3 regions of the Streptomyces niveiscabiei genome follow, and region 2 is predicted to be linked to each of the others. Evidence: riboswitches for the same ligand, from Rfam matches in the RefSeq annotation. Region 2 holds a riboswitch; each other region holds the start of a gene.
What was found. A riboswitch is a leader RNA that binds a small molecule or an ion and turns the genes downstream of it on or off. The one in region 2 is predicted to bind cobalamin.
Positions count from the first base shown of each region.

Region 1: linked by a shared signal. The riboswitch ahead of PV682_RS26410 (cobalamin biosynthesis protein) and the one ahead of PV682_RS13245 (ABC transporter substrate-binding protein) in region 2 are both predicted to bind cobalamin.
Region 3: linked by a shared signal. The riboswitch ahead of PV682_RS17950 (CbtB domain-containing protein) and the one ahead of PV682_RS13245 (ABC transporter substrate-binding protein) in region 2 are both predicted to bind cobalamin.

Region 1 is NZ_JARAYJ010000021.1:55,645-59,697, forward strand. Features, by position in the region: gene PV682_RS26400 (inorganic phosphate transporter) at 1-437, shown strand, start outside; gene PV682_RS26405 (hypothetical protein) at 458-679, shown strand; cobalamin riboswitch at 794-934, shown strand; gene PV682_RS26410 (cobalamin biosynthesis protein) at 1,033-2,064, shown strand; gene PV682_RS26415 (cobyric acid synthase) at 2,061-3,569, shown strand; gene cobN (cobaltochelatase subunit CobN) at 3,566-4,053, shown strand, end outside.
Region 2 is NZ_JARAYJ010000008.1:24,067-28,119, forward strand. Features, by position in the region: gene PV682_RS13230 (ACP S-malonyltransferase) at 1-180, opposite strand, end outside; gene PV682_RS13235 (ABC transporter ATP-binding protein) at 342-1,142, opposite strand; gene PV682_RS13240 (FecCD family ABC transporter permease) at 1,139-2,149, opposite strand; gene PV682_RS13245 (ABC transporter substrate-binding protein) at 2,161-3,180, opposite strand; cobalamin riboswitch at 3,270-3,391, opposite strand; gene PV682_RS13250 (GNAT family N-acetyltransferase) at 3,515-4,053, opposite strand, start outside.
Region 3 is NZ_JARAYJ010000011.1:171,797-175,849, reverse strand. Features, by position in the region: gene PV682_RS17965 (MFS transporter) at 1-318, opposite strand, end outside; gene PV682_RS17960 (hypothetical protein) at 349-633, opposite strand; gene PV682_RS17955 (CbtA family protein) at 790-1,536, opposite strand; gene PV682_RS17950 (CbtB domain-containing protein) at 1,558-1,773, opposite strand; cobalamin riboswitch at 1,810-1,958, opposite strand; gene PV682_RS17945 (LacI family DNA-binding transcriptional regulator) at 2,030-3,037, opposite strand; gene PV682_RS17940 (alpha-N-arabinofuranosidase) at 3,041-4,053, opposite strand, start outside.

The DNA of each region.
Region 1 (4,053 bases), on a different contig from region 2:
GCTTCGCGGCGCAGACGTCCGCCGCTACGGTCATCCTCGCCTCCTCGCACCTCGGCTTCTCCCTCTCCACCACGCACGCGGTCTCCGGGTCCGTGATGGGCGCGGGGCTCGGCCGCAAGGGCGGGGTCGTGCGGTGGTCCACCGCCACGCGGATGTTCGTCGCGTGGGGGCTGACGCTGCCGGCCGCCGCGCTGGTCGGGGCGCTCGCGGAGTCGGTCACGGACCTCGGTGACTGGGGTACGGCCGCCGTCGCGGTGTTCCTCGTCGCCTCCAGCGCGGCGATCTGGAAGATCTCGCGGCGTGAGGTCGTGGACCACACCAACGTGAACGACGACTCCTCGACACCCGATGCCGGTGCCGCCGACATCAAGGTCGTGATCCCCTCCCCGGCGACCGCCGCCACCGACCCGGCCGCTCCCCCGGCCGCGACCGTCTGACCCCGAAGGACACCGCAACCATGAAGATCGACTGGTCCGCACTCGGCTCCGTCTTCGGTGTCAGCCTCGTGGTCACCGTCGGGCTCGTGACCCTCTTCACGCTCGGCGTCATGGGCCTGTCCCGCCACGAGCGCGCCCAGGCCGACGGCGGCTCCGCCGCGCTCGCGGTGACGGGGGCGTACGCCTGCTTCGCCGCGTGCCTGGGGGCCGTGGCGTACGGCATCAGCCTCATCGTCGCCTGAGCGCCCGGAAAACCGGCAGCAACCGTTTGCACAACCCCGTACGGCACCCGCTGTACGGGGTTTCGTGTGGGGTTCTGCACACTCCGCTCTCGCAGGTCAACGGTGAGTTGACGGGTCTTCGAGGCCCGTGGTGGACTGCCAGGGCCATGTACGGCGGCTCAGGAGGAAGTCCGGTGCGAATCCGGCGCGGTCCCGCCACTGTGACCGGGGTAGTCATCCCCGGGAGCCAGGAACTCCCACCGCCGGTCTCGTCGAACCAGGGCGTGGACACCCTGAGTGAGGACATATCGCCATGCTCGGCCGCCGATTGAGGTACCGACTCCGACCGCTCACCCCTACGGCCGGCTGAGCCGATGGGTGCCGGTCGCATCTACGCGTACGGCGCCGCCGCCGGACTCCTCGGTGACCTGCTGCTCGGCGATCCCCGCCGGGGTCATCCGGTCGCCGCGTTCGGGCGTGCCGCGGCGTGTGCGGAGCGGGCGTTGTGGCGTGACCACCGGGGGTGGGGTGCGCTGCACACGGCCGTCTGCGTGGGGGGCGCGGTGGCTCTCGGGGCCGTCTCGCAGGCTGCTGTGCGCCGCTCCCCCGCCGCTTCCCTCGCGTTGACCGGCCTCGCCACGTGGGCGGTCGTCGGCGGTACCTCCCTCGCGCGCGAGGCCCGGCACATCGGGCGGGCCCTGGAGGCCGGGGACGTCGAGGCGGCGCGGGCCCGGCTGCCGCATCTGTGCGGGCGCGATCCGCAGGCGCTGGACGCGGACGGGATCGCGCGCGCGGTTGTGGAATCGGTTGCTGAGAACACCTCCGACGCCGTGGTGGGCGCGCTGGTGTGGGGGGCCGTGGGCGGGGTGCCGGGGCTGCTCGGGTTCCGGGCCGTCAACACGCTCGACGCGATGGTGGGGCACCGGTCGCCCCGTCATCTGCGGTACGGGTGGGCGTCCGCCCGGCTCGACGACGTCGCCGGGTGGCCGGGGGCCCGGCTGACCGCCGTGCTCGCGTGTGCCGCCGGAGACGATCCCCGGGGTGCCGTACGGGCCTGGCAGGCGGACGCCGTGAAGCATCCGAGCCCCAACGCCGGGCCGGTGGAGGCGTCGTTCGCGGGGGCGCTGGGGGTGCGGATGGGCGGGACGTTGTCGTACGCGGGGCGGGTCGAACACCGGCCCGTGCTCAACGGGGGTGGGCGCGGGGTGGTCGTCGGGGACATCGAGCGGGCGGTACGGCTGTCCCGGCGGGTGAGTTGGCTGGCGCTGGGGGCGACGGTCGCCGGGCGGGCGTTGGCGGGGAGGGCGCTGGCGGGGCGTGGCGCTGCCGGGCGTGGCGCTGCGGGGCTCGGTGCTGCCGGGCGTGGTTTGTGCAAACGGTTGCTGAAAAAGGGGGCCAGCGTATGAGCGGCGGGCTACTGGTCGCCGGGACCACCTCCGACGCCGGTAAGAGTGTCGTCACCGCCGGGATCTGCCGGTGGCTCGTACGGCAGGGCGTGAAGGTCGCGCCGTTCAAGGCGCAGAACATGTCCCTCAACTCGTTCGTGACCCGCGAGGGCGCGGAGATCGGGCGGGCGCAGGCGATGCAGGCGCAGGCGTGCCGGATCGAGCCGACCGCGCTGATGAACCCGGTGCTGCTGAAGCCCGGCGGGGAGCGGAGCAGTCAGGTCGTGCTGATGGGGAAGCCCGTCGGCGAGATGGACGCGCGCCGGTATCACGGGGGCCGCCAGGAGCAGTTGCTCGGAACGGTGCTCGACTGCCTCGCCGAACTCCGGTCCACGCACGACGCGGTGATCTGCGAGGGCGCCGGATCGCCCGCCGAGATCAACCTGCGGCGCACCGACATCGTCAACATGGGGATCGCGCGCAACGCGGCGTTGCCGGTGCTGGTGGTCGGGGACATCGACCGCGGCGGCGTCTTCGCCTCGTTCTTCGGGACGGTCGCCCTGCTCTCGCCGGAGGACCAGGCCCTGGTCGCCGGGTTCCTGGTGAACAAGTTCCGCGGCGATGTGTCGCTGCTGGAACCGGGGTTGGAGATGCTGCGCGGGCTGACCGGCCGGCCGGCGTACGGGGTGCTGCCGTTCCGGCCGGGCCTCGGGATCGACGAGGAGGACGGCATGGCGGTGTCCCTGCGGGGCGCCGTACGGGAGTCCTCGCTCGCGCCGCCGGTCGGGGACGAGATCCTCCGGGTCGCCGTCTGCGCCGTGCCGTTGATGTCGAACTTCACGGACGTGGACGCGCTGGCCGCCGAACCCGGCGTGGTGGTGCGGTTCGTGGACCGGCCGGAGGAACTCGCGGACGCGGACCTGGTCGTCGTACCCGGAACCCGGGGGACGGTGAAGGCACTTGAGTGGCTTCGCGAGCGGGGGCTAGCCGTCGAGTTGGCTCGCAGAGCTGCCGCCGGGAGGCCGACTCTGGGGATCTGCGGCGGTTTTCAGCTCCTCGGCGAGCGCATCGAGGACGACGTCGAGTCGCGTGCCGGCGTCGTCGACGGGCTCGGACTGCTGCCCGTGCGGGTGCGGTTCGCCCGCGAGAAGACTCTGACCCGGCCGGTGGGCGAGGCCCTCGGGGAGCGGGTCGAGGGGTACGAGATCCATCACGGGGTCGCCGAAGTCGTAGGCGGGGACCCCTTCCTGGACGGCTGCCGGGTCGGCGCCGTCTGGGGTACGCACTGGCACGGTTCGCTGGAGTCGGACGGGTTCCGGCGGGCGTTCCTGCGCGAGGTGGCCGCCGCCGCGGGCCGCCGCTTCGTGCCCGCCGACGACACCTCGTTCGCCGTGCTGCGCGAGCAACAGCTCGATCTGCTCGGCGATTTGATCGAACAGCACGCGGACACAGACGCGCTCTGGCGGCTCATCGAGTCGGGAGCGCCGCAAGGACTGCCCTTCATCCCCCCGGGAGCGCCCGCATGAGCACAGTTTTGCTGTTGTCGACCGCCGACACGGACCTGCTGGCGGCGCGCGCCTCCGGCGCCCCGTACCGGATCGGGAACCCGACCCGGGTGGACGTCGCCGGGGAGCTTCCGGCGCTGATCGAGGGCGCCGACATCGCTGTCGTACGGCTCCTGGGCGGCAAGCGGGCCTGGGAGGACGGGCTCGCGGCGCTCAGGTCGGCGGGGATTCCCACCGTGTTGCTGGGCGGCGAGGCCGTGCCGGACGCGGAGCTGATGGCGGAGTCGTCGGTGCCGGCCGGGGTGGTGGCGGAGGCGCTGCGGTATCTCGTCGAGGGCGGGTCGGCGAACCTCGTCGAGCTGGCCCGATTCCTCTCCGACACCGTGCTGTTGACCGGTGAGGGGTTCGAAGAGCCGCAGAAGATGCCGGAGTTCGGGGTCCACGGGTCTTTCGAGATCCGCGAGGGCCGTCCCACCGTCGGCGTTCTCTTCTACCGGGCCCACGA
Region 2 (4,053 bases):
GCTCAGCAGCCGCGAGACGACCGGCGCCACCCCGAACTCCCCGGCCACCGGATCCCCTTCGGCCGCGACCTCCTCCAGCGCCTCCTCCACGACGTCCTGCGCGTCCAGCGCTCTGAGCAGCGGCGCCAGCGTGAAATCCCCCTGCCCGGCGAAGGCGTGGACCACCATCCGATCGCTCACCACGGCGACTCCCAGACTCGGCCGAGTGTGTGTCTCTCGTCAGAGACCTCAGCACAGCGCCGCCCGGCGGCGGCAGAGCGCGCGGCGGCACAGGGGAGCGACGCGGGCGCGCACGCCGGGTCCGGCGCGGCTTCGCGGTGACCGCGGCGCGTGCGCCCCGCTCACACCGGGCCGAGGAAGCGGATGTGCGGGCGGCCGTCCGGCGCCTCGTCGGTGACGGCGGCGCGCACGCCGTACACGTCCGCCACGAGCGACTCCGTCAGGACCTCGCGGGGCGTGCCGGCCGCGATCACGCGGCCCTGCCTGAGGACGGCGAGGCGGTCGCAGTACATCGCCGCCAGGTTGAGGTCGTGCAGGGCGACGACCGTCGTGACCTTCAGCTCCGTGATCAGGTTCAGCAGCGCCAACTGGTGCCGGATGTCCAGGTGGTTGGTGGGTTCGTCGAGGAGGAGCTCGCTGGGGTCCTGCGCGAGCGCGCGGGCGATGTGCACGCGCTGGCGCTCACCGCCCGACAGGGAGTGCCAGGGGCGGTCCGCCTTGTCGGTGAGGCCGGTGCGCTCCAGCGCCGTACGCACCGCGTCCTCGTCGCCCGGCGCGGCCGGCGTCCACGCGCGGCGGTGCGGGACACGGCCGAGGCGTACGACGTCCACGACCGTCAACGCGACCTGGGTGTCCGCCTGTTGCTCGACGACGGCGACCCGGCGGGCGATGCCCCTGCGGCCCACCTCGGGGAGCGGGCGGCCGTCCAGGGTGACCGTGCCGGAGTCGGGGGCGAGGACACCCGCGAGGACGCGCAGGAGCGTGGACTTGCCGGAGCCGTTCGGGCCGAGGAGGCCGGTCACCCGGCCGGGGCGGGGGGCGAGGGTGACGCCGTCGAGGATCAGGGTGCCGGCGGCCGTGCGGGTCACGCGGTCCGCGCGCAAGCCGTCGTCAGTCGCCTTGTCCGTCGCCGTGCCGGTCATCGTGCGCCCTTCGTCCGGTACAGCACCGCCACGAACGCCGGGACCCCGATCAGGGATGTCACGACCCCCACCGGGACCTCCTGCGGGGACAGCACCGTGCGGGCCAGCGTGTCGACCCAGACCAGGAACACCGCGCCCGCCAGCGCCGTCGCCGGGAGGAGGCGGGTGTGTCCTGGGCCGGTCAGGGCGCGCGTCGCGTGCGGGAGGACCAGGCCGACGAAGCCGATCGCACCCGCCGAGCTGACCAGGGCCGCCGTCAGCAGGGCCGTCGTGCAGAGCAGGATCAGACGGGTACGGGCCACCGAGACGCCCAGCGACATCGCCGCGTCCTGCCCGAACGCGAACGCGTCCAGCGTGCGCGCCTGGCCGACGCAGACCAGCAGCGCCGCCGCGAGGACCGCCGTACCGACGGCGACGTCCGTCCAGTCCGCGCCGCTCAGCGAGCCCAGCAGCCAGAACAGGACGCCCCTCGTGGTCTCCGCGTCCGCCGCCGTCATCACGATGAACGACGTCAGCGCCGAGAAGAGCTGCATCGCCGCGACCCCCGCGAGGACCACCCGGTCCGTCGTACCGCCCAGCGTGTGGCTCAGCAGCAGCACCAGGCCGAACGCCAGCACCGCCCCGATGAACGCGCCGCCCGACACCGACACCAGGCCGCCGCCCGCGCCGAGCACGACGATGACGACCGCGCCCGTCGAGGCGCCCGAGGAGACGCCGAGGACGAAGGGGTCGGCGAGCGGGTTGCGCAGCAGCGACTGCATCACCGCGCCGCACACCGCGAGCCCGGCGCCGCACACCGCCGCGAGGAGCGTGCGCGGCAGGCGCAGGTTCCACACGATGCCGTCCCGCAGCGGGCTCAACTCCGTGTGGCCCCAGCCGAGATGGGACGCCACCGACGCCCACACGTCCGCGACCGCGATGTCCGCCGGGCCGATCGTGATCGCCAGCGCGACCGACGCGGCCAGCAGCGCCAGGCCGCCCGCGGTGAACAGGAGACCGCGGGTCACGAGGCGGCGGGTCACCGGGAGAGGCCGTACGTCCGCAGCGCCGCCGCGACCTTCTCGATGCCCTCGACCGTACGGATCGTCGGGTTCATGGCCTGGCCCGACAGCAGGACGTACCGCTTGTTCCTCACCGCCGTCATGTTCCTCGTGACCGGGTTCGACTCCAGGAACGCGATCTTCTTCGCGGCCGTCTCCGCCGTCTGCTGCTTGCGCGTGAGGTCGCCGATCACCAGGACCGCCGGGTCCCGGTCCGCGACCGTCTCCCAACTCACCTGCGGCCATTCGTCCTTGGTGTCGTCGAAGACGTTCTTCGCGCCCAGCGCGCGGGTGATGACGCCGGGAGCTCCGCAACAGCCCGCGAGGTAGGGGGACTGGGAGTTCGCGAACCAGTAGAGCAGGGTGACGTCCTGGGCCCTCAGACCCGAAGTCGCCTTCCGCACGCGCTCCTTGAGGTCAGCGACCAGCTTCTCGCCGCGCTCCTCGACGCCGAAGATCCTCGCCAGGTCCAGGACTTCGCCGTACACCGTGTCGATCGACAGCGGCTGCGTGCGCGCGCCGTCGCCGTCCCCGCCGTTGTCCTTGCCGACGCAGTCCGAGGGGGACAGGTACGTCGGGACGCCCAGCTTCTCGAACTGTTCCCTCGGGGCCACGCCGCCCTTGCCCAGCGTCGACGCGAACGAGGCCGCCACGAAGTCCGGTTCCGCGTCCAGGACCCTCTCCAGCGAGGGCGCGTTGTCCGCGAGGCGCTCGACCTTCGCGTTCTCCTTCTCCAGGCCCTTGGACACCGGGTCCGTCCAGGTCGCCGTCCCCACCATGCGGTCCGCGAGGCCCAGGGAGAGCATGATCTCCGTGGTGCCCTGGTTGAGGGAGACCGCGCGCTTCGGGGGGCTGCCGACGGAGACTTTCTCGCCGCAGTTCGTGAGAGTGAGGGCGCCTGAACTCTCGTCCTCGGGGGACGCAGGGGACGAAGACCCGCACCCCGCGACGAGAACAGCGGACACAGCAGCCAGTACGGCAGGACGTGCGAGTCGCACAGAGCTTCCTTCGGCGTCGAGGGCTCGTACGCGAAGCCCGGTCGTACGGTCGCACCCCCTCGCCGGGGCTCCGGCCGGAGGCCGCCAGCAGGTCTTCGGACTCGGGATCGTCCAGCCGGGACGCCTTCCCGGACGAACCGTCCAGTGGCCTGCTGTCCCGCCCGTCACCCTCACCGCTGCGCGTCAGCTCCGGAGTCCCACCGGATTCCCTGACCTCGTGCGTTCGCTCGGACGCACGTGGGTTCGACTGGCCCTGGGAAGCTATCACGCGGGGAAGGGGCGGAGGGGGGTGGGGCGGGGCCGGGAAGTGACCGACCGGCGGGGACGCGGGTTCTCACCCCCGCCCGCTCTCCCACTCCCGCGCCAGCATCGCGTACACGTACTCGCTTCCCCACCGCTCCCCGTCGAGGTCGTTCTCCACCAAGTGGGCCTCGCGGCGCATGCCGAGCCGCTCGGCGACCCGTACGGAACCGGTGTTCAGGGCGTCGATACGGGCGTACAGGCGGTGGGTGCGCAACTCGCCGAAGGCCAGGCCGGCTCCCGCGCGGGCCGCCTCCGTCGCGTAACCCCGGCCGCTGTGCGCGGGGTTGAAGACCCAGCCGATCTCGGTCTGCCGGGCACGCACACTCGCCGCCTTGAGGACGATCTCCCCCACGACCCCGGGCTCGCCCCGCCGGCACACCGCCAGGACCAGGCTGTCACCGTCCTCGCCCCAGGGCGACCCCTCGGCGCGGCGTGCCAGGCTCTCCCCGCACTGCTCCCTGCTGAGCGGCGGCCGGTACAGATGACGGGCGACCTCGGGCAGCCCCTGATACGCGTACAGGTCGTCGAGATCGTCCGGGGTGAAGAGGCGGAGGTGGAGGCGGTCGGTGG
Region 3 (4,053 bases), on a different contig from region 2:
GGCGGCGACGATCACCCCCACCGCCCCGAGCACCCCCGCGAGATACCCGAGCACGAGCCCGGGGCGGCGCCCACGGCGGTGGGAGACGCGTCCGACGGCTACGGCGGTGAGCGCGGAACCCCCGGTCAGCAGGGCGCTGGGCAGCCCCGAGAGCCGCGTGGACCCCAGCATGTCCTGTGCCAGGAGGGCGCCGACGGTGACCCCGGCGGCCAGCCCCATGCCGCTGAGGACCTGGGAGGCGACCAGCACCCGCAGGACGCGCCGCTGGGCCCGCACGGGATCGGTCGAGGCAGTCGTCGCGGGGACGGTCACATCCATGCTTCCCACCTCATGTCCAGGCCCTCGGTCTCATGACCTCCGCCCCCGATACCTCCGCAGCGCCCCGGCGACCGCACACCGCACACAGTCGTCGACCGGCACCCGATGACACCGCACCGGCCCTCCGGCCAACGCCTCCAGTTCCGCCACCAGCCTCTCCGTACGCCTGGCCTGCTCCGCGAGCACCCGTACCCGCGCGCTCTGCCCGCCGACCTGCCGCCTGCTGGCGATCAACCGCTCGTACTCCGGGACAGTCAGCGCCACCACCTCACGCCCGCCGAGGGTGATCCGGCGCGGCCGGGGTGTGTTGGGCACGTGCTTCCTCCGCTCCTCGCCGAAGCCGGGGCTGAAATCTGGGCCGGGGCCGGGATCTCGGCCGGGGCTGGGGCCTGGCCTGCGCCTGCGCCTGCGCCTGCGCCTGCGCCTGCGCCAGCGAACACGTGAGGGCCCCGCAGTCGAGGCCCTCAGGTGTCAGACGGTGACGGTCTCCCGCCGGGTCACGGGATCGGGCCTCAGCAGCCGATGCGCCAACTCCCCGAAGGCGAGCCCGAATCCGGTCCACAACGTCGCCTGGATGGCGAGCGCGGAGAGCCGGAACCGCCACAGGACGGTCGCGGGGAAGTCGGCGGGCACCTCGTTCACGGACGGCAGGAACGCGTACGCCAGCCCGGTCGCGGCGACGAACGCGGCCACCGCGACGACCGTCGCCCACCAGTTGCCGAGGCCAGGCGCGAGCCGCTTGCCGAGGAGGGTCGCGGCGACGGCGAGCAGGACGCTGAGGACCAGCATCAGGAAGTACAGGGTGGTGCGCTTCCCGATGGTGTCGCCGTCGCCGACGGCGGGCGGGTTGGCCGGGTACTTGAGGAACGGGACGACGTAGACGGCGACCAGCGCGCAGCTGGCCAGGAGCAGCGCGGTGGCCCGGGGGCTGAAGCGTCCGACGCGGCCGAGGGCGAAGCAGTACGCGAGGGCCGCGATGCCGCCGAAGGCGACGCCGTAGACGAGGACGCCGGTCGCGAGTCCGGCGGTGGACTGGAGGGAGCGGGAGACGAGTTCGGCCTCGTGGCCGTGCTCGTGGGAGTGGGCCTCCTCGAAGCCGATCGCCTTGTCGACGGAGGGTTCACCGAGGACGTAGGCGACGATCAGGGCGAGCACGCCGGCCGCGAGACCGGCGAGCATGCCCCGCACGAGCAGGTTCCGTACGGTTGCGGAGTTCATGGGGTGTCGGCGTCCCTCGGGTCAGTGGCAGGGGAAGCCGAGCAGGTGGCGGGCGTCGTGCACCCACTCGTGGACCTCTTCGCCGGAGAGGAGTGCGGTGGCGCCCTGCTCGGCGCCGACGAAGTACAGCAGGATCAGCATGAGGACGCCGAAGAAGACGGCCCAGGGGGCGATGGCCTTCAACGGCAGTTTGAGCGGGGTGGTGGCGGTGGTCGGCTGGGCGACGTGCTGCGCCATGGCAGGGCCTCCTTCGGGAGTTCGCGTCCCGTCTCGGTGGTGCTCCGTACGACGGCTACGGGTCTGACTCACCCCTGCCTCGAAGAGGCCGCAGGGCACACAGTGGCGCGACCGTGCCGGGATCTCACCGGCTTCCGTCCTGCCGTCGTTGTCGGGGCGACGATACCGCGTGACGTGTACCCGACCAACCCCGCGTCACCAGGCACTTTCCTCCCGACGCCGCCGCTCAGGGCCCTTCGCCGCCCCGGGTCGCGCCTCACGGGCCGCCGCTCGACTCGCGGATCGCGAGCGTGAAGCCGCTGACGAACTCCTCGTACCGGGGCGGGGGTTCGTGCTGTTCGATGCGGGTGACGAGGAGGGTGACGGCGTGTTCGGCCATGCCGTCGTGGTCGGGGTCGACGCTGGACAGGGACGGGACGAGGTACGCGCTCTCGGCGATGTCGTCGAACCCGATGACCTTGACCTGGCCGGGGACGCGGACGCCGCTGTCGGCGAGTCCGCGCAGGACGCCCATCGCGAGGGTGTCGGTCACGCAGAACACGCCGTCGAAGTCCAGGCCCCCGGCGACCATGTCCCGCGCGCACCGGGCGCCCTCGGCGAGCCCGAACCGGCCGACCTCGCGGACCAGTCCGGGGTCGTACGGCACCCCCGCGTCGGTGAGGGCCTGCCGGTAGCCGGCGTGGCGGAGGCTGGAGGTGTCGATCTCGTCGATGTCTCCGCAGACCAGCGCTATCCGCCGGCACCCCCGCTCGACGAGGTGGGCGACGGCCGCCCGGGACGCCTCCAAGTTGGGCATGCCGACGTGGTCCACGGGTCCGCCGACGATGCGGTCGCCGAGCACGACCACGGGGTGCTCGACGGTGAGGCGTTCGGCGTCGGTCTGCGCCAGGCCGACGGCGCTGAGCAGGAGGCCGTCGTAGAGGCGGTTGCGGGAGAGGGAGAGGGCGTCGAGTTCGCTCTCCCGCGTGGCGCCGGTCTGTTCGATGCCGACGCGCAGGCCGTGGCGTCCGGCGGCGGCGATGACGCCGGCGGCGAGGCGGCTGTAGTACGGGCTGTCGACCTCGGGCACGGCGAGGCCGATCGTGCCGGTGCGGCCCTTGCGGAGGTTGCGGGCGGCGACGTTGACCCGGTAGTCGAGCCGGGCCATCGCCGCGAGGACCTTGTCGCGGGTCTCCCGCCGTACGTGGGGGTGGCCGTTGATGACGTTGGAGACGGTCATCGCGGACACCCCGGCCGCCTTCGCCACGTCCTGGATGGTCGCCACGGGTCAGGTCAGCGGGGCCTGGAGGGTGAGGAAGGAGTGCGGGGGCAGGGTGAGGGTCAGGCCGCCGTCCGTCGCCTTGACCCCGTCGAAGGGGCGTGGCGCGACCGTGTCCCGCTGCTCGGGCGTGTTGTGGTCCTGGACGCGGCCGGCCGTCAGGAGCCGGGCGACCGGGGCGCCGAGGGTGCCTCCCCGCAGGTCGAGGGTGACCTCCGCCGGTTCTTCGGCGTCGAGGTTGGAGAGGGAGACGAGGACCTTGCCGTTCTTGACGCTGGCGGAGACGGAGACGGTCGTGAGTTCCGCCCCGGCGACGGTGCGTCGGGCCTCGTCGGCCTTGAGGTGGACTGCGAGTGAGGTGGCGTCCTGGTGGTCCTTGTTCATCTCGAACACGTGGTACGTCGGAGTGAGGACCAGGCGGTCGCCGTCGGTGAGGATCATCGCCTGGAGGACGTTGACCGTCTGGGCGATGTTCGCCATGTGGAGGCGGGCCGCGTGCTTGTGGAAGATGTCAAAGTGCGTGCTGGCTACGAGCGCGTCGCGCATGGTGTTCTGCTGGAAGAGGAAGCCCGGGTTGGTGCCCGGCTCGACGTCCCACCAGGTGCCCCATTCGTCGAGGACCAGGCCGACCGTGCGGCCACGGTCGTAGATGTCCATCACGTTGGAGTGTCCGGTGAGGATGTCGTCGATGCGGCGGGCCGCGAGCATCGTGCGGTAGTAGTCGTCGGTGTCGAATGCGGTCGCGCTGCCTTTCGCCTCCCACGGTCCGGCCAGTGTGTAGTAGTGAACGGACACGCCCTGGAAGAAGTTCCTGGGCGTCGCGTCGCATCCGAAACAGCTGATCTGCTGCATCAGCGTCTCGGTCCACTTGTAGTCGGCGTCCGACGCGCCGGAGGCGATCCGGTACAGCTTGTTGTCGCCGTGGTCGCGGCAGTACGTGGCGTACTGGCGGGCCAGGTCGGCGGAGTACTCGGCGCGCATGTTGCCGCCGCAGCCCCAGGTCTCGTTCCCGATCCCCCAGT